Regions from separate parts of the Vibrio sp. genome, predicted to be linked through region 3. Evidence: predicted binding sites of a transcription regulator. Region 3 holds the regulator's gene; each other region holds the start of a gene.
What was found. The regulator PurR, encoded in region 3, represses purine synthesis genes. The targets are predictions, from matches to a motif close to TNANGNAAACGTTTNCNTNA.
Positions count from the first base shown of each region.

Region 1 (8,008 bases), on a different contig from region 3:
GTATTGTAAGTACATCTTGGTTTACCGCGCCCCTTGGAGCGAAAGCAACCCAAACCTTGCCTGTGCCTATCATTAAAAAAATCTTTGCCGCACTGCTGCTTGCCATGGCAACCAATATGGCTGTGAACTAATTGAGGGTTCTAGAGCCAAGCATGCTTTCACTGCTTGGCTCTAGAATGCTATAACCAGATTTGGTTAATCGGCGTTTTAGGTTCGTAATGGTAAGCGATTTGAGCTTGTAGCAACTCTGCAGTTGCGACCGCATCTGTTAGTGCGTGGTGGGGCGTGTATTGTGGTAGTCCATAGCGTGTGCGGCTTGCTCCTAACCGAACTGATGCCGGTTTACGACCTCGGAGTTTATTGAATATACCGCCTTTTGCTTTTTGCTGGAGCTGGGTTTCAATGTGCATGGTATCGACAACCGGAAACTCAATCCCTTCATTTATACGGGTCAGAAGTGCGCGATTAAAAAACTCTCGCTCGATACGCTTATAGTGAACCACCATTATTTTACCGCTCATTTCTGACAAAATATCGGGAAACACGTCACTTAAATCCGGAGCATCCAAGACATCTGAGTGGGTAATTCCGTGGATGATTACCGAGTCTTCTTCTAGCTGTTTACGTGGACGCACAGTCCAGTGTTTTGCTTGGTTGATCAAAATTCGGTTAAGTGTGAAAGGGACGGTACCAATTGTGATGATGTCATCTTGCTCGGAGTCTAGACCCGTAGTCTCAAAGTCCATCGCGAGAAAGATAACCTCGTCCAGCGGAGTGTCGGGTGCGACAACACCTTGTTGGTAGAAAGCTTTTAAATCGGTATTCTGCGCACATTCGAGCTTACGCTTAAATTTGCTTGGCCAGTCGATACTGGGTGGAGAGACGAGTTTATTGAACATCAGACACCCTACTTAAAGTTGTTGCTGGCTTGATAGCGGAACTTGAGAAAATTCTGCGCGTTACTCAGGATCTGGAATGCATCTTTCAGGTTTCGACGCTCAAAGTCAGACAGGTTTTCAGGCTCGATATTGTTATCGGGATCAATTTGATTCTCAACATCGAATGCCTGATGGCGAATGCGTACCATCGATATAAACTCTAGTGCGTCACTAAGATCACGTGCTTTGCCTTTTGGTAAAATACCGGCTTCGTGAATATCATCTAAACGTTCAAATGAGTTCTTTGAACGGGAGCCGACAGCAAGGGCGTGAACACGAATCAAATCGGCCAGTGGAGCGGTGCCTCGACGTTTAAGGTTGATGGAGTTTTTATGTTGACCATCTTTCTCCATCACAAAATCTTTAAAGAACCCGAGTGGTGGCGTTCGGTTCATGGCATTACGCGCCAAACAAGCTAAGAATCGATTGTTCTTACGAGCGCGGCGGACAATGAAACCATTGAGTTGCTCTGCCCACTTTAATCGACCATAAACGCCGTCTAAGTCAAAGAAAATCGACGCATTAAGCAGCGCTTTAGGGTTGGGATCATCAATCCAGTCAGCAAAACATTCTTCCCACTCCGTACGTGTCATGCGCCAATCAGGGTTGGTGGCCATGATGTCACCCGTGCAATAAGTGTAACCGCACTTATCAAGGCCGTCACACACGCGTTTAGCAAGCTCAGCAAAGTAGGCGTCGTGCTCATCTTTAATAAAGGTGTTATCGAGGATAATAGCGTTGTCTTGGTCAGTAACGAGCAACTGTTCGTCACGCCCCATTGAGCCTAAGGCAACAAAACAATAAGGAACGGGAGGTTCGCCAAGCTCTTCTTCAGCTAACTCGATAATACGCTGTTTGAAGCTCCGACCAATCACTGACATGGCACTGCCAACCATATGAGAGTTAGCGTCTTCGTTAACCAAACGGACAAAGCTATCTTTTACTTGCTCAGACAAAGAGGCAAGCTCATCAATAGATTGTTGCTGGAAGATGCTGCTTACTAGCAACAGCGAATTTTGAGACTCGTAGCGAACGATGTCGGTTGCTTCAATAATACCAATCGGTTTTTTGTCTTTTAAAACCGGAAGGTGATGAACGTTGTAGCGAAGCATGGTGAGCATGGCTTCGTAAACATAAGCATTGTGATCGAGTGAGATGACCTCTGTCGTCATTACGGTAGACACCTCATCACTTGGATCTAGGCCTTGCGCAAGCACTCGTGTACAGAGGTCTCGGTCAGTAATGATGCCGACAAGAGGGTTGTGGTCATCTTCGTCATCTTCAAGCACATCTGGATCGATAATTAGCAAAGATGAGACATTTTCTTCAGCCATTTTGATGGCTGCATTTTGGATCGTTTCACTCTTAACAACGAAGGGGGCATCACTGGTTAATAGGGTGCGCACTTTGGAAGTGGTCAGATCGTTTTGCTCGTTATTGCTCGAAACGGCTTGACGCAGGCGAGCATTATCGGCGACTTCGACAAAGTCAGCAAACGCTTCATGCTTTTCATACAGCTCTTGAAACACAGCTTCAGGAATACAGTAGAGCAGGGAATCCTTAATGGCTTTTGCGGGAAAACGAACCTTGTTGTTGGTCAGTAGCCCCATTTGACCAAACAGTGCCCCTTCATCCAAGCGGTTGTATAGTTCACCTTTACGTCGATAGACTTCGACCACGCCGCTTCTAACCATGTAGAGATCGTGAATTTCATCCCCAAAGTGAATCACTGGCGTGTCTTCACGGAAGTATGAGATTTCGACATGCTTAGTGACGAAGTTAAGTACATCGTCTTCAAGCTCATCAAAGGGAGGATGCTGGGCGAGGAAGTTTTTGATTTCCAGTAGTTCTGCTTCCATGAAGGATTCCAGTTTTCGCTGAGTTATCTTTCAATGGTACATGATCTAAAAGAAGAATTGGTGGATTCTGCGCTTTGGAGCTTAAAAAATAAAGGCTTAGGATTTTTCCTAAGCCTTTATTTTTGGGTTGTGGATTAGCTCAAGCCAATGATGTTGCCATCCACATCAAGATCTAAGTTCATGAAGGCGGGTTTGTCTGGTAGGCCCGGCATGGTCATCACGTTGCCGCATAGTGCATAGATGAAGCCTGCGCCGGCACAGAGCTTTAACTCCCGTACAGGGACATCAAAATGGGAGGGAGCACCTTTTACTGAACCATCGGTTGAAATTGAAAGTGGTGTCTTAGCAAGACAAACTGCCAAATTGTCAAAGCCATGTTTTTTGAACTGGGCAAGTTGTTGTTTTGCAGTATCACTTAGGCTGATGCTTGCTGCGCCATAACCGGATTCAGCCACCGCCATCAGTTTTTCTTCCGTTGTTTGGTTTAGTTGATACAAAGGCTTAAATTGGTGTGCTTGGCTACTTTGGTGAATGACTTTTCGCGCCAACTCTAACGTACCCTCACCACCTTTAGCAAAACCTTCGCTGATGGCGACTTCAACATCGTTAGGCAAGCCTTCGACCATCGCTTTTAGCTGTTCCAACTCTGCTTGGCTATCTTGAGGGAAGCGGTTAATCGCGACAACAGCCGGCACCCCATATTTGTTGACGTTATTGATATGCCATTTTAAGTTTTCAAACCCAGCGATAAGCGCTTGCTCGTCGTCTTCAAATAGAGAGTCAGGAATAGGCTGACCTGGTTTAAGATCGTAAACTCCTGAATTGGCTTTGAGGCCTCTTAACGTAGCCACGATAACCGCGCAGTCCGGCGCTTTGCCTGATACTTGAGCCTTTATATTACACGCTTTCTCAAATCCCATATCAGAGCCAAAGCCACCTTCAGTCACGGTAAACTCACCGAGTTTGGTCGCAATATTGTCTGCAATAATTGATGAGTTTCCATGCGCAATGTTGGCAAATGGGCCGGCATGAATCAGTGTTGGTACACCTTCGAGTGTTTGCATTAAGGTAGGCTCAATGGCTTCTTTCATGCTCACAGCCATGGCACCAGCAACTTGCAGATCTTCTGTTGTAACAGGTTCTCCGTCTAGGTTGTATGCCACAACAATACGACCAATTCGAGCGCGAAGGTCTTTTAAATCGGTGGCTAACGCGAGAACTGCCATCAGCTCGGACGCGGCAGAAATGTCAAATCCATCCTCACGTTCATAGCCGTTAATGCTTTTGCCAGCTTCATTTCTACCCACCGTCACCATACGTAAAGCTCGGTCGTTATGATCCATAACTCGTTTCCAAACAACGCGCTGAGCGTCTATGCGTAAGGCTTTTAAACCGCTACGAGATTCAAAATCTTCGTAGCCGTTTCGCTGCTCGTGATAAATCCGCGCGTCGATGGCTGCTGCTGCGAGATTATGGGCAGCAGTAACGGCGTGAATATCACCGGTCAGATGCAGGTTAAGCTCTTCCATTGGGGCAACTTGAGAATAACCGCCACCTGCAGCACCACCTTTTACGCCAAATACTGGCCCCATTGAGGGCTGGCGAATACAGGCTGTCACTGAACGATTAAGCTTCGCGATACCTTGGGCTAAGCCAATGGTCGTGACGGTTTTCCCTTCACCAAGAGGTGTCGGAGTAATTGCAGTTACGAGTACTAACTTGCCGGTATCACATTGCGAAAGGCGCTTGAGGCTATCTAGTGTAACTTTAGCCTTATATTTTCCTTGGCTGTGAAAATCTGATTCTAATAGACCAGCGCGTTGGGCAACCTCTAATATAGGCAGCAGTGATGTCTTGCGACAAATCTCGATATCGGACAGCATAAAACCCTCTAAAAAGACACACAAATAGTAAGGCAAACGTTTGCGAAAGGATGATAACGTTAAAATGTACGTTGTAAAGCGATAGTTCTAGTTCGATGGGGACTTTAACTGAAATCGTACCAAGAATAAATGTGTCGTTTACGGTTTCGGAGAAAAAAAGGACCTACCGCAAGGGTAGGCCAAATCCCTAAGTTTCCCTGTGGAGCAAGGATTGGGGGAGGGTGACTAACGTCTATGGAGAAACACAAAAACTATGCGGCAATCGGCGCTTTGTTTTGGATGGTAATCAGTCGGCTGATATTGATATCTCCTGCTTTTTCAACGGACTCAAAACGAGAAATCAACAGAGATTGAATGTTGTTTTCATGGATTGCTTGCTCTAACCGTGCCAATACTTCCTCGGTGATCTTTTCCTCGTTCAGTGACGCATATATTGGTTCAACGCCACGTAAAATTGATAAGCGAGCTAACAGTTTCTCATCGCTGCTTAAGGCCCATATCAGAGCTCGACTGTGGCAGCGAGACATAAGCAGTGGCGTTTCACCACTATCAGTAAAAACGGCGACGCCCAGGTTTTGTTGGGCTTTTGCAGCAAACAAGACTGAAGAGATAGCAAAGCTTTTACTGCTATTGCTGCACAACTGTTGAACACTCTCCCAGCATTCGCCAGAGCATTCTGTTTCTTGTTCTACCCCATGAGCGATACGAGCCATCGCTTTAACCGCTTCAACAGGGTAGGCGCCTGTTGCTGATTCTGCCGATAGCATGACGGCATCGGTGCCATCAATAACTGCGTTGGCAACATCCATAACTTCAGCGCGTGTCGGCAATGGATTTTCTATCATGGACTCCATCATCTGGGTCGCGGTAATGACTGGTTTACCAAAGTGCTTTGCGCGGTTGATAAGGGCTTTTTGCACACTCGGTAGTCGAGCATCACCAATTTCAACACCTAGATCACCACGCGCAACCATAATAATGTCAGACGCAAGGATGACTTCATCCATTGCATTTTGGTCGGCAACGATCTCAGCACGCTCAACTTTGGCAATGATTTGTGCATTACAGCCTGCTTGGCGAGCAATATCGCGGGCGTAGTTGAGATCGTCTGCATTACGTGGAAACGAAACCGCGAGAAAATCTGCTTCAATGATGGAGGCTGTATGGATATCTTGTTTATCTTTTTCTGTTAGTGCTGGCGCGGATAAACCACCACCTAATAGGTTAATGCCTTTGCGGTTAGATAACTTTCCGCTGTTGAGAACTTTTGTTTCGGCATAGGCCCCGGATTCATCAACATGCGTGACCTCAAGTTGAATGCGGCCGTCATCGAGCAGCAGTACGTTACCCACAGACAAGTCTTTGACCAATTGCGGGTAGTCTAGGCCTACACGTTGCTCGTCGCCAGATTGAGAGTCCAGCGCACTATCTAGAATGAATGTCTTGCCTTGCTCTAGGTGGACGGAATCATTTTTAAAGCCCGCAATACGAATCTTAGGGCCCTGCAAATCAACAAGAATACCGACATGTTTACCGAGCTTACGAGCGGCTTTTCGTACATTGGCTGCTGTAGCAATATGGTCTGCAGGATTACCATGAGAAAAGTTGAGCCTAACCACATTAACGCCGGCTTGAATCATTTCTTCTAAAACAGGAGCACTTTGACTAGCAGGGCCTAATGTTGCGACAATTTTTGTTTTATTCATAACCTTACCTTTAACAACATAATTAAAATGAGGAACTAAAAAGGGGGAGGCTGGTGGCCTGCATTCGTTTGACAGGGAAAGGAGTGCGCTATCGATATGAGCCTGATTTGCGCGTCTCTTCATTCGAACATTGACCGCCAGCCAAAGGGGAGCATGCTCCCCAATATGTCGTTAGTTAGCTGGGTTTGCTTTTAGCTCTGGTTGTTGCGCTTCGTCGATGTCTACAACTTTCTTCGCATTCCAAACAGTCAGTGCAAGAAGGAGAGAAACCACACCTGCTGCTAGCCAGAAGTATTGAGCTTGTGAGAAGTCATAGTTTTTAACACCATCTACTTCAGTAATCGTGATAAGCGATGCTGATACAACTTCTTGAGCCGATGCCGCCATGTAAGAGAACAAGCCAATGAAGCCTTTTACTGCGCCAACAGCGTTCTTAGGCATTAGGTCACATGCAGTTAGACCCGCTAGGAATACAACCAGACCGCCGATTGCAAAACCAATTAGCCCAAGCGCTACGGCATCGATGATGCGGTTATCTGGACCAAAGAACATCAAACACATACCTGCAATATTCGCCAATCCGTAAAGTAGAGTAGGGATATGACGGTTTGCATTGAACAGTTTGTCAGAAACGATACCCGACAGAATTGCACCTGCTAGACCCGCGATAGGATACGTAGACATTGCAAAACCAGCGTCGATAAGAGAGTAGCCTTTTGCTTCTTGTAGGTAGAGAACAGCCCATGAAGACATCGCATAACGAGATACGTACATGGCTGCACACGCTGCGGCAATTAGCCATACTACAGGTTGTTTGAGAACAAACATTTGTGCGCGACGAGTCTCTTTAGGATCGTTCTGCTTTTTGATTTCTGGTTCTTCATCAAATGCGGTAGCAGCATCTGGTAAACCGTATGTTTGTGGACGGTCTTTAAGAGCGAAGAACATACATAGTGCTGCTGCGATAGCTGCAATACCAGCTCCGATGAACCCTGCGCGCCAGCCTAGGTAGCTCACAAGTGTCGCAGTTAGGATCCAAGTAATACCTTCACCGATGTTACGTGAACCACCCCATACAGAGTAACGAGAGCCACGTTGTTTAGGTGAGAACCACTGGAATAAAGATACACAAGAAGGGGCTGAGCCAACTGATTGGAACCAACCATTCAAGCCCCAAAGTAGAACAAAGAAAAAGCCAGCAGTGTTTAAGCCCATAACAATGGCGGTAGCGCCTGATAAGAGCAGTGAAAACGACATAAAGCGGCCGATGTTGGCGTAGTCAGAGAGGAAGCCGTTCGAGAATTTACCTATTGCGTATGTAAAGAAGAACGCCGAGCCCATAATACCCAACTCTTCAATGGTAACGATGCCGGCATCCAGCATAGGCTTTTTAACGACACCTAAACTCATACGAACAACGTAGAAAACCGCGTAACCAAATACTAAGCCTAGGAAGACTTGCCATTGGTAGCGCTTAAAGCGGGATTGCATGGCTTCTTTTGAGCCATCGGACAAAGGTAAGTCCGGACGTGTTTTAAAGAAATTAAACATAAATGTTTCACTCCGTGAATGTGTGACGGTAAATGAGTTGTCGGGAGCATCATGCAAAAAGAGTGGTTTAG
Region 1 is NZ_CFHWOM010000014.1:55,587-63,594, forward strand. Features, by position in the region: gene AC4MRV_RS10565 (sulfite exporter TauE/SafE family protein) at 1-131, shown strand, start outside; gene AC4MRV_RS10570 (3'-5' exonuclease) at 180-899, opposite strand; gene AC4MRV_RS10575 (DUF294 nucleotidyltransferase-like domain-containing protein) at 908-2,797, opposite strand; gene AC4MRV_RS10580 (formate--tetrahydrofolate ligase) at 2,932-4,680, opposite strand; gene pyk (pyruvate kinase) at 4,932-6,386, opposite strand; gene AC4MRV_RS10590 (MFS transporter) at 6,558-7,937, opposite strand.
Region 1: AC4MRV_RS10580 (formate--tetrahydrofolate ligase) is a predicted target of PurR. The motif match lies at 4,709-4,728, and genes of this name have one in related genera.

Region 2 (8,008 bases), on a different contig from region 3:
GCTCTAGGGCTATGTTCTTCACTGGGCTAGCAGTAAGCTTTTTACCGCGACCTGCTGGGCGATCTGGCTGTGTGTAAACAGCGATAACTTCATGCTCCGAAGACAACAACGCCGCCAAGTGACGGGCGGCGAAATCCGGAGTACCAGCAAAAACAATCTTCAAAGGTTTGCTCAAGGTACCTTCCTTCTATTAATAGCGGTTAAGCTTTAGCGTTCTTTTCGTTGAAGCGCTTGATCTTAGCTAGCTTGTCTTGAATACGCTTACGTTTTAAAGGCGAAAGGTAGTCTACAAACAGTTTGCCTTCTAGGTGGTCAAGCTCGTGCTGTACACAGATCGCTAATAGGTCGTCAGCTTCAAAGGTGTACTCTTCGCCATCACGGTTAAGCGCTTTTACTGTTACTTCTGCCGCACGTGGCACTAGTGCTCTTGCACCAGGAACAGATAGACAGCCTTCTTCGATACCATCTTCACCGCGTTTTTCGATGATTTCTGGGTTGATCAGAACCATTGGCTCATCACGAGTTTCAGAAATATCGATAACAACAATACGTTGGTGGAAATCAACTTGGGTTGCTGCCAAGCCAATACCTTCTTCGTCGTACATGGTTTCAATCATGTCATCAACGAACTTTTGAATCTCAGGTGTCACAGCTTCGACCGGTTTAGCGACGGTGCGAAGGCGATCATCTGGGAATGTTAATACTTGTAATACAGACATATACACTCGAAATGTTGAACTGTGCCGAATCAGGATAAACCTCGTTGGCTCAATTCTAGACATTTTGCAGACCAAATGACAGCATCATTGCGTTTTTGACGCGTTTCTAGGCTGTTCTCGCGATACTAACATCTTCAATTATTAACTACTCAGGGATGAACTGTTATGCCATTTCGGTTGGGGATTTCGCTATCTGTATTACTAACTTTCGGTTTTGCGCAATTCACAGTGGCACAAGAGGATGTGCTTACTGTTAAAGAAGGTGCGCCAACTACTTATATTGTAGTGAAAGGTGACACCCTATGGGATATATCGGCGCTGTATTTAGACAGTCCGTGGCTATGGCCGCGTTTGTGGCAAGTGAATCCCGATATTGAGAACCCCCACCTTATCTATCCTGGTGATAAGCTCAGTCTTATTTGGCGAAATGGGCGGCCGATGTTGAGTCTGAAGCCGATGGTGAAACTCAGCCCTAAAGTTCGAGTCTTGGATAAACAAGCACTGCCGACTATCAATGAAGCTTTAGTGCTACCTTATCTCGAATCTGACCGATTGCTCAGCGACCAAGATCTTGTGTCGAGTGCTAGAGTACTTGGCTCTAGCGATGGAGCGCAGTATCTCACCGAAAATAAAGTCATTTACATCAGCAAATCGAATGTTCATTCCGATTGGTTGATTTACCGACCTCTCAACGAGTATCAACGTGATGAACATAAGATAACGGCTCTTAAGCAAGTGGCTAAAGCAACTTGGTTCTCTGATGATGAGAGTTACAGTGGTCTAAAGGTTGTTGAGCAGAACCAAGAAATTCTCGCCAATGACATCGTACTGCCCGTTATTGAGGGCATCACAGAGTCTTTATCTACGACCTTTTACCCTGCGGCTTCTCCTGCGCAAAGTGTGGCGAATGTATTAGGGGCGTTAGAGGGGAGTCACTATGTTGGCCAAAATCAGGTGATTGTTATTGATCGAGGGAGTATCGATCAGTTGCGGCAAGGTTCGATGTTTGAGCTCTATGCTCAGGGGGCTTTTGTTGACGGTGATAAGCATTTACCTGATACGCTGATTGGTCATTTAATGGTTATTCGACCTTATGAACACTTCAGTCTGGCCTTAGTGACACAAAGCACTCAACCCATAAGCCAGCAAACGTTGTTACGCTCACCGCTAGACACTTTTGAATAATGAACCAAGATGCCTTAGCCGCTTGGCTGGCGCTTTATTTTACGCCACGAGTGGGCCCCAAAACTTTTGCTAAACTGACGTCGATAGAGAGCCCGGAAAGCCTGGCTCAGTTTAGTTGCGCTGAGCTTAAATCAGTCGGTTTTAGTGATAGGCAAATTGAGTATCTTAAACATCACTCTGAAAAAGAGGTCGAGAATTGTTTAGAGTGGCTACAAGGCTCTAAACAGCGTACGATCCTCACTTCACAAGACGCCAACTACCCCCCATTACTTAAGCAATCTGGCTCTGCACCCGCGGTATTGTTTGTTGAAGGTGACGTTTCTTCTTTATCTCAACCTCAGCTTGCTATTGTTGGTAGTCGCAACGCTAGCCTTGATGGGCTGAACTGTGCTCGTCGCTTCTCTCAATCGTTAGTTGGTCATGATTTAGTGATCACTAGTGGGTTAGCCTTAGGTGTTGACGGGTATGCTCATGATGGAGCGCTACAAGGTGGTGGGCAAACCATTGCTGTGTTAGGAAGTGGGTTAGCGACAGTCTATCCTGCTCGTCATCGTCAACTTGCCGAAAGAATCTGCCAAAGTGGCTCATTGGTGTCTGAGTTCCATCCTCTAGCCAAGCCAAAGGCGGATCATTTTCCTCGCCGAAATAGAATTATTAGCGGGTTATCTTTGGGGGTACTTGTGATTGAGGCTGCTGAAAAGAGTGGGTCTTTAATCACTGCTCGTTATGCGGCAGAGCAAGGGAGAGACGTGTTTGCTATTCCCAACTCCATTCATCACCCACAAGGTCGAGGCTGTAACTTGTTGATAAAGCAGGGGGCATGCTTGGTTCAGAATGTTGAGGACATTTTGGCTGAAATAGATACGCTGATTCGTTGGTCTGATAAAAGTAGAGAAGTGATACAGCAGGAAATTTTTCCGATAGAAGATAGCAAAGAAGAATTGCCATTTCCTCAGCTGTTAGCTAACGTAGGAAGTAGGGCTACACCAGTTGATATTCTTGCAAGCAGGACCAATATACCTGTTCAAGAAGTCATGATGCAGCTCTTAGAGCTTGAGCTCTCAGGGCATGTTGTTGCAGTTTCCGGTGGCTATATTCGAAAGGGGAGGGGCGAGCTATGATGATGGATATCCTAATGTATCTGTTCGAGACTTACATCCATAGCGATGCAGAGTTACAAGTCAATCAAGATGAGCTTGAAGAAGAGTTGCTTCGTGCAGGCTTTCATCAAAATGACATCTATAAAGCCCTTGTCTGGCTGGAAGAGTTAGCCGCTCTGCAGCAAAGCGAGGCCCACTCAGCAATTTCTGTGTGCAGTACATCGACCTCGACACGTATTTACACCGCCAAAGAGTGTGAGCGTTTGAGCTTAGAGTGCCGCGGTTTCATTACTTTCCTTGAACAAGTGAACGTGTTGACAACGGAAACGCGTGAAATGGTGATTGACCGCATTATGGGCCTCGAGACGGATGAGTTTGAGCTGGATGATCTCAAGTGGATTGTATTGATGGTGCTGTTCAATGTACCAGGCAATGAAAACGCTTATACGCTTATGGAAGAGCTGTTATACACCAAAGAACAAGGTGTTCTACATTAACGAGCTTTCCAAGTGACCAAAAGCAGTAAAATAGATCAGCAGCTGTTTTCAGCTCATGAACACGCATTAGAGCATCAAGCGTGCCCGAAATGCCAATCCGAGCAGCGCGATGGCGAGCTTCAGCTTCGCCATGGCAAGCATGGCCCATTTCTTGGCTGTACCCTGTATCCAACCTGCGATTACATTAAACCATTACATCAAAATGATGGGCATATCATCAAAGAGCTTGGTGTACCTTGCCCAGAATGTGGCAACGAGTTGGTCCTTCGCCAAGGGCGTTACGGTATGTTTATTGGTTGTAGCCACTATCCGCAGTGCCATCATATTGAGTCTTTGGATCAGCCTGAAGAAGAGCCCGAGTCACCGGATTTAAATTGTCCGGAATGTCATAAAGGCCATCTAGTTGAGCGTAAAACACGTTTTGGTAAGTTATTCTATGCCTGTGATAACTACCCTAAATGCAAGTTTGCGGTGAACCAGTCCCCAGTCGCTGGGCAGTGCGAGAAGTGTGGATTTCCATTACTGATTGAGAAAAAGCTGGCCAGTGGGAACCGATTACAGTGTGCTAATCGTAAATGTCATCACACCCAAGAAAGCAAATAGCAAAACGGCGCCTAGAGCGCCGTTTTTGTTTACTGGTTATCAAGATTACTCTGTGAAGTTCTCAGCGAAATCATGTACGGCTGGAAAAGCCTTCTTGTCTAGGACACTGGCGAGTGCACATAATTTACGTTGTAGTTCGCCATTGTAATCTCCACACACATTAATGTGACCCATTTTACGGCCTTCGCGCTTCTCTTTTCCGTACCAATGCACATGGCAGCCATCCATCGCGATCACCGCTTCTGGTAACGTATCTTCACCCAAAATGTTGATCATCGATGTGGATCGGATCAGTTTGGTTGAACCAAGTGGCATGCCACAAACGGCGCGCAGGTGGTTCTCAAACTGACATGTTTCCGCGCCTTGTTGAGTCCAGTGACCAGAGTTATGAACGCGTGGTGCGATTTCATTAACCAGCAAAGTGCCATCTACATCAAAGAACTCGAGGGCTAACACGCCCACGTAGTCGAGGCTGTTGGCAACCGCAGTGAACATGTTCTTCGCTTGTTCTTGCAGATCTGTGTCTGCAATAGCGGTAGACAGTGTCAGGACACCATTGGTATGAACGTTCTCCGCTAGAGGGTAAACCGCCACGTTGCCATCTTTGCCACGGGCACCAACCAGAGAGACTTCACGATTAAACGGGACAAACTCTTCAGCGACAATCGCTTGGGTTTCTGTCGCGGCAATGCATTCCGCCATTTCAGCCCAGATGGCATCTGCTTGATCTGCATCTCTTAGGCGCCACTGGCCCTTTCCATCGTATCCGCCCAAAGCGCTTTTAAGCACCATAGGAATACCTACGTGTTGGATAGCAGTATCAAAGTCCTCACGGGAGTTGATGACGTAGTATTTGGCATTACGTACGCCAGCATCATCGAGTAACTGCTTCTCGATGCGGCGGTCGCCACCGGCTTTAATGGCCTGTGTTGATGGCAAGAATTTCCCACTTTGCTCACACACCGCAAGAATGTCATGCGGGATATGTTCAAACTCAGCGGTGATGACGTCAGCTTGCGCAATCGCATCCTCTAAACCATGGCCAGTCACCATTTGCGTTAGCGGATGAACGATATTTTTGCTCCCCACATCGTACGCAGAGATCTCTATGTTAAGAGGCGCGCCTGCCAATGACATCATACGAGCCAGTTGACCGGCACCTAGCACTAACACATGCATGGTATTAGTCCTCTGCTGGATTTGGGTTAGCTAATACAGTCTCAGTCTGTTCACTGCGGAACGCTTCAACTTTAGCCATCACTTCTTCGTCATGCGTACCAAGGATTTGTGCCGCTAGTATACCTGCGTTTGCTGCGCCTGCTTCGCCGATGGCTAATGTACCTACAGCGATCCCTTTTGGCATTTGAACAATAGAGTAGAGAGAATCTAGACCGCTTAATGCTCGTGATTGAACGGGCACACCAAGTACAGGCAAAGACGTAAAGGCTGCTGCCATGCCTGGTAGGTGAGCAGCACCGCCAGCGCCAGCAATGATAACCTTTAGACCGCGCTCTTTGGCGCTAGTGGCGTAGTCAGCGAGAAGTTGAGGGGTACGGTGAGCAGAGACTACTTTTTTTTCGTACTCAACTCCGAATCTGTCTAGCATTTCTGCTGCTAGTTTCATTGTTGGCCAATCTGATTTTGAACCCATGATGATACCGACTTTCATCTCGAACTCCTTAAAGCTGCGCGTAATAGGTGAGCATTCAATTTGTGCGCATTATACGGGGATTTTACTCTTAAGCAAACGTTTGCGCTGGTGTTAAAATCAGATTGATACAATTTATAAATAAATAGCTTTAGTCACTGGTTGTGATTGTTTGTACACTTATCAAAAACAAAGATTGAACAGGAAGTATTCGTGGATAACTTTAATCTAGCGCTCAACGCTTTAAATGATGGTGAAGTGATCGCCTACCCTACCGAGGGTGTATTTGGTGTCGGGTGTGATCCGGATAACCCAGAAGCTATTCAAAAATTATTAGAACTGAAGCAGCGCCCTGTCGAAAAAGGGTTGATTCTGATCGCTGCAAGCTATGAGCAGCTGCTGCCCTACATTGATGAGTCACAATTGACTTCGCAGCAGCTTGAGCAAGTCCATCAAACTTGGCCAGGTCCAGTCACTTGGATAATGCCTTGTAGCGATAGAGTGTCTAATTGGGTATCTGGCCAATTCGATTCAATTGCAGTGCGTGTAACGGATCATCCTTTGGTACAAAAGATGTGTAATGCGTTTGGAAAGCCGTTAACCTCTACCAGCGCGAATCTAACGGGTGAACCGCCATGTATGACCACAGAACAAGTCTATCAGCAGCTAGGCGATAAGTTGGTGGCTGTTTTGGAAGGTGAAACGGGTGGAAGAGAAAAGCCAAGTGAGATTCGTGATGCGAAAACGTCACAAGTATTAAGACAAGGCTAACCTTGCAAAGGAAGAAAGATGTCGGCAATTGATAAACAAGCGGTAAAGCAATTCTTAATGGAACTGCAAGACTCGATCTGTCAGAAATTAGAAGCAGCAGACGGTCAGGCAGAATTTGTTGAAGATGCATGGCATCGGGAACCTGGTGAGAAGCTAGGTGGTGGTGGTCGAACTCGCGTGATGAAAGAAGGCGCAGTGTTTGAGCAAGGCGGAGTGAATTTTTCTCATGTGCAAGGAAAAGAAATGCCTGCTTCTGCAACGGCTCACCGACCTGAGTTAGCTGGTCGACGCTTTGAAGCGATGGGGGTGTCATTGGTTATGCATCCTAATAACCCATATGTACCAACTTCTCACGCTAACGTTCGTTTCTTTATTGCCGAAAAAGAGGGCGAAGAGCCAATTTGGTGGTTTGGTGGGGGCTTTGACCTAACACCGTTTTATCCTTTTGAAGAAGACGCGCAATATTGGCATAACACTGCGAAAGAAGTGTGTGCGCCATTTGGCAGTGAAGTCTACCCAGAGCATAAAGCTTGGTGTGATAAATACTTTTACCTGCCACACCGTGATGAAACCAGAGGTGTTGGTGGTCTGTTCTTTGATGATCTTAACCATTGGGAGTTTGATAAGTGCTTTGAGTACATCAAAGCGGTTGGTCAAGGTTATACAGATGCCTACTTGCCGATAGTAGAGCGCCGTAAAGAGACTGAATACAGTGAACGTGAACGTCAGTTCCAACTATATCGCCGAGGTCGTTACGTTGAATTTAACCTAGTGTTTGACCGTGGCACTCTATTTGGCCTTCAGAGCGGTGGGCGCACAGAATCTATCTTGATGTCGATGCCACCGTTAGCGCGCTGGGAATATGCTTACCAAGTTGAGCCGGGTTCTGCAGAAGCTGAACTATACGATCATTACCTCAAACCAAGAGAGTGGTAAGACTTTCTTCAATATATAGATAGTGATAGGGTCAATGTTTCGCATTGGCCCTTTTTTAGTTCTGCAGGTAAAGGAAATGACTCAGCAAATAGATCGCTATGCCGTTTTTGGTAATCCCATCTCTCAAAGTAAATCGCCTTTTATTCATACTCTATTTGCTCGTCAAACCAATCAGTCATTGACCTATACTGCAGAAAGCCCAAATAAGGACGCGTTTCAACAAGCGGTGTCTGAGTTTTTTGCTCAAGGTGGTAAAGGCTGTAATGTCACGGTTCCATTTAAGGAAGACGCTTATCGCTTTGCTACTCGACTGACAGAACGTGCTCAATTGGCTGGCGCGGTGAATACGCTGAAGAAGCTAGATGATGGTGAGATCATTGGTGATAACACCGATGGTGAAGGGTTAGTGCAAGACTTGCTTCAATACCAAGCGCCTTTAAAGGGAGCGCGTATTTTACTTATTGGTGCTGGTGGTGCCGCGCGTGGCGTCATTAAGCCACTATTAGACCAGCAACCCGCTGAAATTGTTGTTACCAACCGAACTTTTGC
Region 2 is NZ_CFHWOM010000044.1:1,505-9,512, reverse strand. Features, by position in the region: gene fmt (methionyl-tRNA formyltransferase) at 1-175, opposite strand, end outside; gene def (peptide deformylase) at 201-719, opposite strand; gene AC4MRV_RS17075 (LysM peptidoglycan-binding domain-containing protein) at 885-1,904, shown strand; gene dprA (DNA-processing protein DprA) at 1,904-3,025, shown strand; gene AC4MRV_RS17065 (DUF494 family protein) at 3,022-3,501, shown strand; gene AC4MRV_RS17060 (DNA topoisomerase family protein) at 3,514-4,104, shown strand; gene AC4MRV_RS17055 (5-(carboxyamino)imidazole ribonucleotide synthase) at 4,150-5,283, opposite strand; gene purE (5-(carboxyamino)imidazole ribonucleotide mutase) at 5,288-5,773, opposite strand; gene tsaC (L-threonylcarbamoyladenylate synthase type 1 TsaC) at 5,966-6,523, shown strand; gene hemF (oxygen-dependent coproporphyrinogen oxidase) at 6,542-7,459, shown strand; gene aroE (shikimate dehydrogenase) at 7,536-8,008, shown strand, end outside.
Region 2: purE (5-(carboxyamino)imidazole ribonucleotide mutase) is a predicted target of PurR. The motif match lies at 5,844-5,863, and genes of this name have one in related genera.

Region 3 (8,008 bases):
TGCTTCAGAAGCTAGATTTCCAGCCTCATGTCATTCATGCGAATGACTGGCACACTGGATTAGTCCCGTTTTTGCTTAAGCATCGCTACAACTCATGTCCATTTTTTTCAGACACTAAGAGTATATTGTCTATACATAATGCGGTCTTTAAAGGTGTGTTCAGCTATGACGAGCTACAGTGCTTACCAGAGTTCCATGCTCGCTATGCTCCTGATGCTGCTGTTAGCCCTTCACATGTCACTATGCTTAAAGCGGGTGTACTTAACGCAGATAAGATTAATGCAGTAAGCCCTAGCTATGCTGAAGAGCTTAAAACCGAACTAGGCAGTCACGGAATGGCAGCCGAATTCCAAAGTCGTGCGAAAGACCTTGTCGGCATATTAAATGGTTGTGACTACTCTTCTTGGAACCCAGAAACGGATCCGTATTTACCGACGAATTTTCGAGCCAATCGCCAAAGTATGGTGAGAGGGAAGAAAGCGTGTAAACGAAACTTGCAAGAGAAGGTAGGACTAGCGGTAAAAGAGACTGCGATGTATGGCATGGTGTGCCGTTTGACTAATCAGAAAGGGGTGCATTACCTGCTTCCGATTCTTTCTCAGTTTCTGAAGCATGATGTTCAACTTGTTATCGTTGGTACAGGCGATCCTGTTCTGGCGTCTAGATTGAAAGAGGTGGAAGCGTTATACAGCGACAAGTTTAAGTTTGTTGAAGCGTACGACAATGGCTTGGCGCATCTCGTTGAAGCTGGCTCCGATTTCTTTTTGATGCCATCTGAATTTGAACCATGTGGTCTAAACCAGATATACAGCATGGCTTATGGCACACTACCTATCGTACGTGGTGTAGGTGGACTTAAAGACAGCGTGAGCGATTACGATGTTGACCCAAATATCGCCACAGGGTTTGTTTTCGACGAGCCAGAGCCAGTGGCTCTGCTTCTGACATTGCAACGTTCACTGTTGCTTTATGCCCAACAACCTAACGAGGTGAAACGAGTTCAATTGTATGCGATGAGTCAAAACTTCTGCTGGAGTAAAGCGGCGGATGAGTATCTATCGCTGTACCACAGTGCGTTGAATGCATAAATAATATACGGTTGAAATGAGGCGTCTTATGACGCCTTTTTTGTATTTTTCTAGTTTTGGACAAGATAAGTTACACGAATTGACATAAGCTGAATTAAAATTGCATCACTTTATGCTAATCTTCGGTTTTCAAAACTCCTTGGCAAAGATAGACAAAACAAAAATATGAGCTCAGAAATGCTGTTTCACAAAACATTTGAACATCCAACGAGTAAAGAGTGGGTGGTGTTTGTGCATGGTGCTGGAGGGAGTTCATCTATCTGGTTTAAACAAATCAAAGCTTATAAGCAGCATTTTAATTTGTTGTTGATTGATTTGAGAGGACACGGAAAATCTAACCAACTGCTTAAAGAATTGATGGCAAATCGATATACCTTTAAAGCGGTAACGCAAGATATCCTCAAAGTGCTGGACCATTTGAAAATCAGGTCTGCTCATTTTGTTGGCATGTCTCTGGGAACCATTATTGTCCGTAATATTGCTGAGTTAGCCTCAGACCGCGTTAAATCAATGGTTCTTGGCGGAGCTGTAACGCGCCTGAACACTCGTTCTCAAGTTTTGGTGAGGTTAGGTAACTTGTGTAAGCACATAGTCCCTTACATGTGGTTATACAGCTTGTTTGCTTATATCGTCATGCCTCAACGAACTCAGAAAGAGTCACGTCACTTGTTTATCCGCGAAGCAAAGAAACTTTGTCAGAAAGAGTTTAAGCGCTGGTTCATCCTGACTGCGGAAGTGAACCCTTTAATGAAATACTTTAAGGATCGTGAACTGCCAATCCCGACTCTCTATTTAATGGGGGAAAGGGACTATATGTTTATAAAGCCTGTAAAAGAAATGGTCGCAGTACATAGTAGAAGTAAGCTATTAGAAATTCCGGATTGCGGCCACGTTTGTAATGTAGAGCGCCCAGATGAATTTAATCAGCACTCAATAGAGTTCATCCAGCAACAAATCCAAACTGCTTAATCGGCGGCTGTCCCGCATTGCCAGCACACACCAAATTGTGACTCATTCATTTCACCGCATTTGACACATAGCCACTCAACACCCGCATCTGACTGCTTAAACTGCTCTATGATTTTAAGCGCTTCAGTTTGTTTATCCGCTTGTAACAGCCAAACATACGGCTCACTATTTTCTCCAAAAGGCACTTCGCCTTGTAAGCCAAAGATACCTTCTCCGCGAACCTCACAATTAATACCTTGGGACCTGAGAAGCTCACAGACTATGTGAGCTTCGGGTGGGTTACTAGCAGAGTAAACCTTCATGATGTAGAGCCATTTTGTGCTGCAGGAGAAGACTTTATCTTAGCCATTACCCATTTGGCTATGACAGGGAATAGGCCCAGCAGAGCAAAAGAAGCTAACACTGATGGAGAGACAATACCCGATAAGCTCTCAATCTGAGCGAGCTGAGTACCCGCATTAAGGTATACAGCAGTACCAGGTAACATACCCAATTGACTCACCACATAGAAACGAGCGACAGAGATTGGTGTCAGTCCCATTAGCAAGTTAATTAGGAAAAATGGGAAGACAGGGATTAGCCTTAGAGAAAAGAGATAAAATGCACCGTCACGCTCCACACCTTGATTGATCGCATTTAACTTATCCCCGAATTTGTCTTGTACCCAGTCTCGTAGCAAGAAGCGACTACTAAGGAAAGCAAGAGTAGCACCAATAGTGCTGGCAAAAGAAACAAGCAGCAAGCTCGTCCAAAAGCCAAACAAGGCGGCACCGAGTAAAGTCACAACCGCAGCCCCAGGGATAGAAAAGGCTGTAATCGCGATATAAGCGACGAAGTAAGTCAGTGCAGCAAAGATAAAATTCTCATTAATGTAGTCAGCTAGCGCTAGTTGCTGTGCTTTGGCATTCTCAAGTGTTAAATATTGGCCAAAGTTCATCGCTAAAAACACGATAAGAGTGACCAGTACTATGCCAATGATCAATTTTTTGTTCATAACAGCGTCCTTATACAATCTGCGCTCAAGGTAACTTGTGCCCTATAGTTACATACTTAAGTAAGTATAGGGAATCATTGATATAGGGAATAAGAACGAGTCATGAAGCAGAAAATTTCCATCAAAAGTAAAAAAGCCAGCATTATGCTGGCTTTTTATCAATCAGTTGGAGAGTTTGCTAAGTAACTCTTGTCGACGAGTTTGAGGTATTACTGACCAGTGCGTACCTTTTATTGCACCTTCTAGCGCCCAAAGTAACTCAACACTGACTTCTGCTGAATGAGAAGACTGAATAGCCTTATAAGCATTGACTGCGCCCGCTTCTTCCAAGGATTCAACGTCGTCAATCCCTGCCTTTTTCAGCATTCTTTCCGTTGCTAATCGCAAGTTAGGTAAATCTTTCAAGCGGTTAGGCTTAGCTTTTGATTGTATCTTTTTCTCTTCTTTTGCCGCTTTTAAAGCTTGTTTAGCAAGCGCTAATGTTCGTTCGGTGTCAGAAGAAAGATCATCAGTTAATGCAAAATATTTGGTTACGACGGGGAAACCGCGTTTTTTATAAACGTATGGTTCCAGCGCAAGGGTTTTAAACTGCTGTGTAAGCTGTTCATCAGCGCGCACGTGCAGTCTGTCATTTACCACCAAGGCAAACATCGTTTCATCTGCGAAAATGCCGAAGCCGCCAAACATTGAACGAGACTTAATTTGACCAAGTTGCTCAAACAGTCTCATTGAGTCTTTTAGTATTGGTTTATCCATGCTGTAATTTCTCGGTGTATATGTATACGCCACCAATTCAGGTCCGAGAGAGTAGCAAAATAATGCAGAAATTTTGTCAGTAAGGTGTCATACAAGAAAACACTTCGTAAAATATCGACGAATTCCATGTCTAGTGCTGTTACGTGTTAAGACGCGTCTAGATTACGAGAAATCTTATTGTACTAGTTTTGCATATTTGCCATCGGCAACCCCGCTGCCTTGTACTAATGACTTAAGGCCGGTGGCTTTGCGTCCCATCCTTTCGGAATGGTTTGCCCTGTTCGTGGCATTAATCGAACTATTTAAGAATAAATAATATTTGAGGTAAGTATCACACTTGGAGTGACTAAATGTGATCTTGGTTCAGTAAATTGATGGGGGTTATGCGTTTGGCTAATCAATAATCATATTGCCAAACGCATATCGTTATTACTTGTTAAGGTTGCGAACCGTACAACGCTCAACAATTTCTGGGTGCATTTCAAAAACGCGTTTTTCGTGTTCTTTGTCCTTTATGCGCTCTAGCAGAATTTCAAACGCATTTTTACCAACACGACGTTTTGGCTGGTGAACTGTTGTTAGTGGTGGAGAGAAGTATTCCGCTAACTCAATATTGTCATAGCCAATGATCGACATGTCTTCAGGAATTTGGATACCTTTCTGCTGTAGGCGGCTCATCAAACCAAGAGCCATAGTGTCATTGAAACAGAATACTGCAGTAGGGCGCTTGTCCATTGCGACGATCTTGTCAGCAGCTAGTACGGCTGTATCACATTCAAAGTTACCTTCGAGGATCCAGTCTTCGTTGACATTGAGTTCGGCCTCTTGCATTGCGCGTCGGTATCCCGCGATACGTTCTTGGCACGCTGCTTTTTCGAAGTGACCACTTAAACAAGCGATGTCACTATGCCCGCGTTCAATAAGGTATTTCGTTGCTAGGTAGCCACCTTCTTCGGAGTTATCGATGATCTTGTCTGCTTGGGAGCTCTCTGGGCCCCAATCCATAACCACTTTTGGAATATCTTTGTGGCGATCAAGCATTTCACTTAACTCTTCAGTTAAGTCAGAACACATAACCAAGATACCATCTACACGCTTTTCAGCTAACATGCGGATGTAATCACGTTGCTTCTCGTAAATACCACCGGTATTACATAGGATCAAAGTATAACCTTGACGGTAACAGTAGCTCTCTACACCATCGATAACTTCAGAAAAGAAAAGGTTGGTTGATTGAGTAACTAACATACCGATGGTACGAGTGCTGTTACATTTCAAGCTACGAGCAACAGCACTTGGTGCGTAATTCAGTTCCTGTACTGCTTCCATGACCTTTTCTTGGGTCGCTTCTGCAACAAAACGTGTTTTATTAATTACGTGAGATACCGTTGTCGTTGACACGCCGGCTAAGCGCGCTACGTCTTTTATAGTGGCCATAAGGTTCTGTCCTGTCGATGACTGCCACGGAACAATATTCCTAAGTTTAGGATAATCTGGCAGAAAGTATCAGAAACACAAAAACCGCTGTTAATTAGCGGTTTGTATTTATTAAATTCATTTTTATCGTTTGCGGTCACGATTCTAGACCGCAAACTGGAGAAGCGCAAATAAAAAGGCTTTTGTTACCGCTTAGGGTCACAAAAAGTAAGGTTTATTCACCTTTTAAGTAGCTCGAGTCGAGCTCTAAGAATGCGACCATCAAGTTCGCGATAGCAGAATAGAAACCAAATTCGTCAATGTTTTTACATTTCGCAGCAAATTGTGGTGTCCAACTTAGTAGGTGATCGCAGATAAATGCATCTTGTGCGGCCAACGCTTCTTCCATTGCACTTTCTTGCTCCAACTCGTTAGAGCGGATGATTAGGTTACCTAAAAAATCAAGCTCGATGGCAATATGGTCTGCGGGCTCATTAAGGTTCTCATCTACCTGCACTCCATATTGTTGGAGCAGCGCTTCAATTTCTCTCGCCGGTTCATCATTCAAGAGACCTGACTTACCGATGTACATTGAAGCGTAAGGCAAAGCTGAGTCTCTATCCGATTTAAGGAACAAATCACAAAAATCTGCTGATAGCTCTAGCTGAGCATCCTCTCGGTCCATTAGGCGGTTCAAAGCGTCAATGACGTCAGAAACGGCAGGTTTTAGTGCTTCGTTCTCACCCAAACCAGTCAGAAATGAGCGAATTTCTGCAGAGTGATACTGATCTAAAGCTTCCTGAGTCAGTTCTTTTGCCATCAGGCTAGAGAGCCACCAGTAGATCTCGGCGCGTTTTTCATTAAATGCTTTAATTTCTTGCATTAGGTTTAACTCCTAAAATAACTGCGGATAGTTTACCCAATAAAAATGAACAGCGGTAACACTGGTTGTGACGAAATAAATGTAAATGTGGAAAAAAGTTAACCGATAGCCTAGGTTTGTCTTGAATCAATAAAAAATCATCTTTCTTGGTTTTAAAGTAACAAATACTAGAAATGTTACTGATTATGAATAGAATACTGGTTAAAACGATGACCAATGTAAAATAAGTGGTGTAAATGAGCTATCACGTATTAGTTGTAGAAGATGACGCAGTAACTCGTAGCAAGCTAGTTGGTTACTTTCAAAATGAAGGTTACCACGTAAGTGAAGCAGAAAGCGGCGAGCAGATGCGTGATTCACTACAGAACAATGCGATAGATCTAGTGATGTTAGATATCAATCTGCCTGGAGAAGATGGATTGATGTTAACACGCGAGCTTCGCAGTCAATCAGACATTGGGATTATCCTGGTAACAGGACGCACGGATAGCATTGATAAAATCGTCGGCCTTGAAATGGGTGCAGATGATTATGTAACTAAGCCTTTTGAGCTTCGTGAACTTTTAGTGCGCGTCAAAAACTTGTTATGGCGTATTTCTGCAGCTCGCAATTCAGCAGGTGTTGGAGAAACGGATAAGCAAGACAGCAACACAGTACGTTTTGGTGAATGGACGTTTGATGTTCAACGTCGAGCACTAAGCCGTGCCGGCGAGCCTGTAAAATTGACTAAGGCAGAATACGAACTGCTAGTTGCTCTATCTTCATACCCGAACCAGGTACTGAGCCGTGAGCGTATTCTTAACATGATAAGCCACAGAGTCGATGCACCAAATGACCGCACTATCGACGTTCTTATTCGCCGTATGCGTGCGAAAATGGAGTTTGATCCAAAGAACCCACAGATTTTCGTGACGGTTCATGGTGAAGGCTACATGTTTGCTGGGGATTGATATTCGTCAGATATAAAAAAACCGAGGCATGCCTCGGTTTTTTTATATCTATAGTTGGCTGTTAGAAGCTTCTAAAGATTTTTCTTCATAGTCAGAAGCCCAATCTCTAAGGGTTTGCCACATTCGCCCGAGTGTTTCATGCCAATAACGCTCGGTTTGCTCTAGGTAAACCGCTTTTGGTGTGAACTTAGCCCAAGCTTGAGTAACGTTCTCATGTGCTAGGTAATTAGTTGGAGCAGGATAAGGTTTTAAGCCTGCAGAGTGAAATTCATTCAGAGCTCGCTTCATGTGACTTGCTGATGTCACCACCACCAACTTTTTGTGTTTGACAAATGCAGCAGCTTGTCTCGCTTCTTCCCATGTATCTTTTGCTGTTTCTAGTAGAACAATATCTGACTTAGAGACGCCCAAAGCGAGTGCGACTTTAGCCATCATTCGTGCATTACTCGTTTCAGAGCCACCAGAGTAACCGGACAAAATAAGTTTAGAACCCGGGTAGATGCGCATAATACGAATACCCTCTGCTAAGCGCATTAACCCAGTCCGGCTTAACTCTGAAGTCGGCGGGATTTTGTCATCAACGACATGGCCACTGCCTAGCACCATGACATAGTCAATAGATTCATCTACGGGGAAAAACGCAGAGTACTGGCGTTCAAGTGGCATGAGTAATCGAGAAGAAACAGGCTGAAACGCGATCAGGAATATGCCAATAAATGAGAAAAGGACGATAAAACAGCCAGTCTTTTGATTTCGGGTGAACATGATCAGCATCAAGCCAAGTAGGCCGATGATAAGCATTGCCGGTAAAGGCATCAGAAGAGAAGAGACCACTTTTTTCAGCTCAAACATACTAAATAGTCCGAAAAAACATCAGTTGATTATTTTTTAAGAGAAACCCTCTTTATTCCTGCTTTTCTTGTGACAGAATAGCAGCACGATTAGACATAAT
Region 3 is NZ_CFHWOM010000062.1:6,131-14,138, forward strand. Features, by position in the region: gene glgA (glycogen synthase GlgA) at 1-1,088, shown strand, start outside; gene AC4MRV_RS19125 (alpha/beta fold hydrolase) at 1,254-2,057, shown strand; gene AC4MRV_RS19130 (putative signal transducing protein) at 2,054-2,359, opposite strand; gene AC4MRV_RS19135 (TVP38/TMEM64 family protein) at 2,356-3,051, opposite strand; gene AC4MRV_RS19140 (TfoX/Sxy family DNA transformation protein) at 3,214-3,807, opposite strand; cyclic di-GMP riboswitch class I at 4,009-4,094, opposite strand; gene purR (HTH-type transcriptional repressor PurR) at 4,237-5,244, opposite strand; gene torD (molecular chaperone TorD) at 5,459-6,106, opposite strand; gene torR (two-component system response regulator TorR) at 6,343-7,056, shown strand; gene elyC (envelope biogenesis factor ElyC) at 7,105-7,908, opposite strand.

Region 4 (8,008 bases), on a different contig from region 3:
CCCGAGTAACTATGTACGAGAAATTGTTGAAGCCACCCTATCCGGTCAATTTGATAGTGAACTCGTCTACCAAAAGCGCCTTCGTCGTAAACTGCACGAATACCAGAAAAACGTCCCGCCGCAAGTCAGAGCCGCTAGACTCGCTGATGAGATCAATATGCAACTTGGGCGACCACTTCAATATCAAAACAAAGGTCGTATCGAATATCTCATCACCCTTTCAGGGCCCGAGCCCAAAGAATATTTGAAAAGCACGATTGATTATCAACACTACATCGACAAACAACTTAAGCCTGTCGCCGACGCAATACTTCCATTTATAGGCTTAGATTTTGCTTCATTGAGTGAGCCCCAACTAGGCCTATTTTAGTACGTAATCCATTAGTTTATCGATAGGTAATGACTTTGCGTAATACCAGCCTTGAATCGCAATACCTTCTTGCTTAGGAATGAATAATAGTTGCTCTTCAGTTTCAACACCTTCAACAATCACTTCCAACTCAAGTAGCTCGGCAGTAGACATAATGCTAGAGAACACTTTACGCCCTTTCTCACTTGCCAAGGCTAATACAAATGAGCGGTCAACCTTCAACACATCCACATCAAACTTGTTTAAATAGCTCAATGATGAATAACCTGTCCCGAAATCATCAATATGGATTTTTGCCCCTAGTCGGCGTAATCGATTGAACACCAGAGTTAGTACTTTTTCATCGGCGAGTAATGTTTCTTCCGTGATTTCGATGTGAATAAAGCGAGCGCAAGGCGCAATAATCTTCTCAAGTTGATTTAAGTAATTTTCATCTATCAATGTTTCCGCCGTCACGTTGATACTGACCGCAAGATAGATACCTTTTGAATGCATATCGGCAATATCTCTAACAACTTGCTTGAACACCCAAATATCGACATCTTTCATCAGATTCGCTTCTTCCAACCAAGGTAGAAACGTGTTGGGGTATTTGAGTTCACCATTGGAATCAACAGAACGAATTAATGCTTCACACCCCACTGTTTTACCAGTCGTTGAAGACACTTGGGGCTGATACTCAAGACAAAAATCTCGTTGCCCAATCTGTTCTAACTCTTGCTCTACTTGAGTTGTTGCCTTTTCACGCTGCGCAGCTTGAGCAATGGGGTCATCCATCAAGGTTTTGGCTTCTTCTTGACGACGAGTATATGTGGTGTCAAACGCCGATAAGCGGATGCCCGACCGCTCAATACTATTGCTCATAGAATTAACCGCAGGTAGATAAATCAGTACACCAATGACGATGTTTATCAATTGAAGAATAATGGCGTTAATATCCCCATCTGTTGCCATCCAAGCATTCAGAAAAATCGGGCTATTGAACGGAACAGAAACCGACGGTGAATCCACCAAACCAAAAGAAACCGCCACCATGCTAACCAATACATTAGTGATTGGAACAATAAAAAACGGCAAAAACAATCGCGGATTAAAGATAATGGGTAAGCCAAAGAGCAAGATTTCATTAATGTTTAGAATCCCAATAGGGATACTCGCTAACGCAATCAACTTAAAGTTACGCTGTTTAGCAAACAACAAAAGTGCAACCACTAATGAGAAAGTCGCGCCGCTACCACCGATAAAAACGAAAGAGCCCATGAATGACAAGTTCATGTGATATTGAGCGGCCCCTCCAGCTAGCATTGTCGAATAGTTGAGATTACTCGCTTCCTGAAGAAGCTCAACCAATGGCAACAACGCGTAATAGCCATGCACGCCCATAAACCAAAGCGTTGAATTGAGTGCTGCAAACGTCACTCCAAATAATGTAGGGTCATTGGCGTAGTCAACAGACAAGAGCGAAACAAACTCGACATTTACAAGCGTCATCACCACACCGTAATTAACAGCCAACACCAAAAAAGATATTAGGACGGCAGGCAATACTAAGTTCAATGACTCCTTAACAATTTGCCCCGCCGAGTCTGTCTTAGTCAGCTTTAGCGCATCAATCTTCATCAAATACGCTAACAACGGGACCGCGTATAACGGCGTAGTTATCGCTATGATGATATGAAAGGTGAGAACCGTGTTATCAGCAGGCAGAAAATAGCTTACGGTAACCAAGTAGGTAATCATCAAAAGAGCGATAGGAGGACGGGGTAGCTTCCATTGCATTGCTAACACATAAGAGATTGTGGATGTCATCAGATAAGGAAAAAACTCAGCGATAGCATCATGCAGCTGATAAAGCAGATCTATCCACGGATAACGGTGACCTGCAATAAACTCACCAATACTGGCAAAGAAAAGCGCAAACGACGAGATCATTAGGCAGGGTATGAGCCATAGCATACCCTCTCGAATAGCTTGTAATGAAGGAAAGAAATAACGGCGAAATGTGCTAGTTACGGAACCTATATTGACTTGATAGTTATTTGAGTGTTCCTGCACTGAAATGTACCTCTCTAGAGGAAACTTTCTCCTCTATTAAAGCTAGCACAATTAGTTACAGATATATCAAAAATAAGGCAAAACTTACACTTAACCGATTCTGAACTCAGTTTTCTTATACTGGTTGGCTAACCAATCACCAAATCCATCCAAGATTCCAATCACTGATCGTTTCGCAATCAACCGGCCCGACAGTAAGATCCCCAAACGTTCGATCTCTACCTGTTTCTCAGGAAAGTAGCGAAGGAACTGTTGCCCGCACTCTATCGGATCGTCATACCACTTTTTGTCGCGGTACATTATCAGAGAATAGCTGGCTCGAAGGAGTTTCTTAGCGATGATTTTCTGAGATTTAATTAAGTCTGCTTCTTTGTCCGCACGAGCGATTCGGTTGCGATAAACGGCTACCCAGTCTTCCACATCCATATTCCAATGCTTGGCAATTTCCCAGCTAGGCTCGTAATCGCCAAAACACTCTGCAAGGTTTTCACCGTGGATACACACCGCGCAATGACGCAGCTGAAAGCCCCATGAAAAGATGCTTTCAAGACTTACCACTTCGCTCACCAACGCAGACTTAAAGCTTACCTCCGATATAAATGGATAACTTTTCTGAAAACGCCACTTGATGGAATTCAGCAGTGCCGTTTTCGTCTCAGCAAACGACTTGTGAGTCACGATAATCACATCAAGATTTGACTGGCCCGGCTTGGCAGTTCGCCTCGCCACACTTCCGTAAAGGTAAATGCTGTGCAGATTCTCCCCCAGCCCACCAGTAACAAAGCCGACTAGGTCTTTAATCGCAGGTTGGTAGGGTGTTTGAAATGGCGTTTGAGGGTCAATCGTCGAGAGATACATTTAATTCGTTAATTGCTTCCAAGTAATCTACTAATGTTCGCCTACAGCGAGTTATGAATCAAGATATTCCTTCTGTAACTGGCTAGGTATATAATGCAGTGATTCAACACCATACAAAGGAAAACGTTCATGCCTAAGGCAAGTGAGCTTAAAAAAGGCTTTGCTATTGAATCAAATGGCAAAACACTATTAATCAAAGATATCGAAGTAACAACTCCTGGTGGTCGTGGCGGAGCTAAAATCTACAAGCTACGTTGTACTGATCTAAACACTGGCGCACGCGTTGATGAGCGCTTTAAGTCTGACGACGTTGTTGAAACTGTTGATATGTTCAAGCGCGCAGCTGCGTTCTCTTACGTAGATGGCGATGAGTATATCTTTATGGATAATGAAGATTACACTCAGTTCACTTTCAAAAAAGATGAAATCGAAGATGAGCTGCTTTTCATCACTGAAGACATTCAAGGCCTGCACATTATCCTAGTAAACGGTAACGCGGTTGGTATTGAGCTGCCAGCAACGGTTGAGCTTACTATTGAAGAAACTGATCCTTCAATTAAAGGTGCCTCGGCATCAGCGCGTACTAAGCCTGCACGCTTGCCTACAGGTCTAACGGTACAAGTTCCTGAATACATCGCGACTGGTGACCGTATTATTGTTAATACGGCAGAACGCAAGTATATGAGCCGCGCATAATTATGGCTGAATTGATCTCTTACGATGATGCCATCGATACTGCGTACGACATCTTCTTAGAGATGGCTCCTGACAACTTAGAAGCTGCTGATGTCATTATTTTCACTGCGCAATTTGAAGAACGTGGTGCTGCTGAATTAGTAGAAACGAGTGACGATTGGGCTGGCCACGTTGGCTTCGAAGTAGATAAAGAAGTCTACGCAGAAGTTCGAGTTGGACTAGTCAATGAAGAGAATGATGTTCTCGATGAAGTTTACGCCCGCCTTCTTGTTAGTCGCGACCCAGATCACAAGTTCTGCCACATTTTGTGGAAAAGGGACTAACGGTAGATATAAAAACACCCAAGCACTGCTTGGGTGTTTTTCTACTGCTCAAACACGCTGTGCTTAGCAGCTAAATTAAAGCCTAGTAAGTAGTGCTAAGCATTAATCATCAACTGAAATATTTTCTACACGGGCTTTCAGTTTTTGACCTGGACGGAAGGTAACTACGCGTCTAGCACTGATAGGAATGTCTTCCCCTGTTTTAGGGTTTCGACCTGGACGTTCATTTTTATCTCGAAGATCGAAATTACCGAAGCCAGACAATTTAACCTGTTCTCCGCCTTCTAGTGCTTTACGAATCTCTTCGAAAAACGCCTCAACCGTTTCCTTGGCATCCCGTTTACTGAATCCATGCTTCTCAAACAGGTTCTCAGCCAAATCGGCCTTTGTGAGCGCCATAAAACTTTCCTCAAAGCTGTGTTCAAACCTTGCCACCCAAAGGTGACACCAAAACTTTCGTCAAGCCAATCAACAACATATCGGCCTTACTTTGGAAAGTGTATGCCAAGCTTATGATTTTCGCCAACTTTTTTCTTAAATGTTCATTATTTGAACAAAAAACCGTAGTAAATACGCTCACTTAGGCCACTATTTCATAGTGAAATATGACAAATAAAGCCTTCCCAATCAAAACATTAGCCTAAATTGATAGATTTATTGATATAAAACTCCAAATTAACCTTTTTCTCAACCAGGCTATTTTTCTTTATTCATTAAATCATGAGGTTAGCATCATATGATTAACTATTAAGCACAAACACGCCATCACTGCTTTGCGCTTTTACTCGGTAGAGAGCACTCTCTAGCTCTGAGACTCTCGACTCGTACCCATTTCGACACATTTGTTCATCTAACTGACATACACCCACTGTACTTGATAACGTATTACTATCAGCGTAAGTAATATTAAAATACTCCTTAATCATCGACTGCAGAGTGACAGCGAGCGTTTCTAGGTATTGATTTGACTCAAACTGCCCACTTACTAAAAACACGTCAGACTGATACCGAAACACTAAGAGCTCTGACGAAATATGTTGCTGGATTAAGCTAGCAGTTTCGACTAGCGAGTCATCCCCTTGCTCTCTACTAAACCGACGATTAAAGCGTTTTAATCCATCCATAGACACTAGTATGACCCCATTTGGCGCTTTAGCGGCATTGACGCGGTCAGCTATCCAAGAGAAAAAACCGTAACGATTCTTTAAGCCTGTTAAGTGATCGGTATGATAAATCTGTTCCAAAAACTGGTTGTGGCTCGCCAGTTCTTTCTTCTGATTGTGGTGGCTGATAGCAACCGCAACGTAACTAGCGAGTTGCTCGACGACTTTTTCATGGGTAATTGAATACTCGTGGCACTGATTTGACTGGACTCCCATGACAGCTAACAGCTGAGATTGATAGATCACTGGAACAAAGATCACTGAAGCCCCTTGCCATTCTTCACCAATGGAGCCGCACCTCACATCATCCGGCACCCTCGCTGATTCTAAATACAGTGAAATTTCCTGAGGCGAGCTGGTATTTAGTCGAACCGTTTTTTTGTGTATCGCACTATAAACACCAATGTGCGAGACGGCGTCACATTTCACCTTATAAGGCGAATGAAAGTAGCCATTTTCAAGTACATACTGATAATTAAGCTCATTGCTCTCAGCATCGTAGTAAGCGAGAGAGAATGCAGAAATGGGCAGTAAGTCCTCTAGGGAGTCAAAGATGCTTGCGAGTTTTTGATGCTCGACATCTCCGTTGTTTAGCATCTGCCCGAGTTCATTTAACACCGATAGCCTATCTTGAATAAGCAACGATTGCTGACTTGCCAACGACTCTTCATGAACCTTAGAGACTCGCCGTAAATGCTCTAACTCTTGCGCCCTACGCATTTCGATGACGTCATCTTGAAGCGACGTAATGCGCCGCAGATACTTTACTTCGTTATCGAGATCTCCCACCTTCTGGTAACACTTTACCGCAATACGATATAACGATAGTTTTTCTCTAGGGTTTTCCGACAACGCTTTGCTACTGAAAACCTGAGACAGGAATTCTAATGCTTGAGGATACTGGCCAATTTGGTATAAAAACTGTCCGTAGAAATGAAAGAACTCCACATGGAGTAACGGATCAGTTAGCCCCTTTAATGAGGCAAAGGCATCTTTATAAGACTGCTGAGCAGATACAACATCTTGTTTGTACTGATACCACACCGCGAGGTACAAAGCGTAATACGCTTTTGCATGACGCAAGTTCCGCTGATCACAATAGCACTCACATTGCTGTAAATAATTTTCCGCATCGTCCAAACTTCCCAGCATCGTAGAAGCAAGTGAAGCGTTTAGTAAAGCCATCGAGTAGGCACTATCGTAATCTTGGGCATTAGATTGCTCCAACGCTTTTACGCTGTATTCAAGAGCTTTTCTCCACTCTTTCAACTGTAGCGAGATTCCAGATAAATTAACGTTGAGGAAAGTTAATGTTCTTGGCTCCGCAGCGTCAAATGTTGCTTCTGCTTGAGTAAAGAAGTGTTGAGAGATCAAGTATTGGCCGCGTTGAGCCTGTATTGTTCCTATGTAGACGCATATGTGCGGGTACAATGCCCACTCATCGGGTTGTTTAATCGCTTCAAGAAGCTGCTCGAACTGCCCCAAAGCCTGCTGGAAACGATCCTCCCTATAGCTAAGAATTGCGTCAAGATACTCAATATAAACGTGACTCAACTTTTCTTTGCTTTCTTCGCCAATCTTTTCGAGCTTATGCTTAGCCTCATAAATTTCAGAGATGCTGCGATCTCCTTGGAGCGCTGTGATTACTCGGAAAGCCTGTTTATTGGCATTAGTATATTGGATCAATTCGTTCATAAGTGGCCACCATCAGAAACGGACTCGCCATTATACAGAATGAAATACCAATAGATAGAAACTTTGAAAGTCTACTAATGTACAACTTTGACACTAAGTTAATGATAGATGTGTTTATTTGCTATAAAATTGTTTGCGTATTGTTGATGGCAAAATGATAATAACTGCAAATAATAAACATAAATAACTAACGTGATGGCTAGAACCGAGTACGCAGATTTCATTCTTGTTGATGAAGCTCAGCGCCGTGTTGCGCTTTTTAAAGAGATAGATAAACAATTCGGTCAAGGAGCAAACGAGTTTTTTAGTCGTTGCCTTTCTGACCGCCTAGAAAAGATCTATGCGGATAGGCCAACTATGCGCCTAGACGCCATTTCAAGCGTACTCTCCTCTGCCCTTTATAAATCTAGCTGTAGAAAACGAAGTTGTGACTGGCCTCTGGAGTGGTATCAGATTGAGTTACGTGTTTTGGATCTGTTCTCACATTGGGCCGAAGCATGGGCTCACTTTCAAATTTGGCAAATCCATTTGAACTATCCAGAACAAGGTGCAGATGGTTCATATTACCAAGCACAAATAACGCTGCCAGTTAGTGAATCGAGCTACCAAGATGATTTTATTCTAGATATCAAAGATGTTGAGAGGAAATACCGGACTCTGCACTCTTCTCAAGCCATGTCTATTCAAGATGCCATTGCACTCATAAACCTCTCAACCCTCGTCCTTGAACAAGAGTGGTATGAGATATTGCAGCATATCAACCTCTCTAAATCAGGCGCACATTTTCTTCTTACATTTAGTAGTCCAGAAGTAGAACACCCATTCATCGTTTCAAGTGCAAGAGTTAG
Region 4 is NZ_CFHWOM010000003.1:206,059-214,066, reverse strand. Features, by position in the region: gene AC4MRV_RS04530 (DNA polymerase II) at 1-370, shown strand, start outside; gene AC4MRV_RS04525 (PTS sugar transporter subunit IIC/EAL domain-containing protein) at 362-2,326, opposite strand; gene AC4MRV_RS04520 (nucleotidyltransferase domain-containing protein) at 2,516-3,283, opposite strand; gene yeiP (elongation factor P-like protein YeiP) at 3,413-3,979, shown strand; gene AC4MRV_RS04510 (HI1450 family dsDNA-mimic protein) at 3,982-4,302, shown strand; gene ihfA (integration host factor subunit alpha) at 4,405-4,701, opposite strand; gene AC4MRV_RS04500 (diguanylate cyclase domain-containing protein) at 5,043-7,160, opposite strand; gene AC4MRV_RS04495 (acyl-homoserine-lactone synthase) at 7,356-8,008, shown strand, end outside.
Region 4: ihfA (integration host factor subunit alpha) is a predicted target of PurR. The motif match lies at 4,820-4,839, and genes of this name have one in related genera.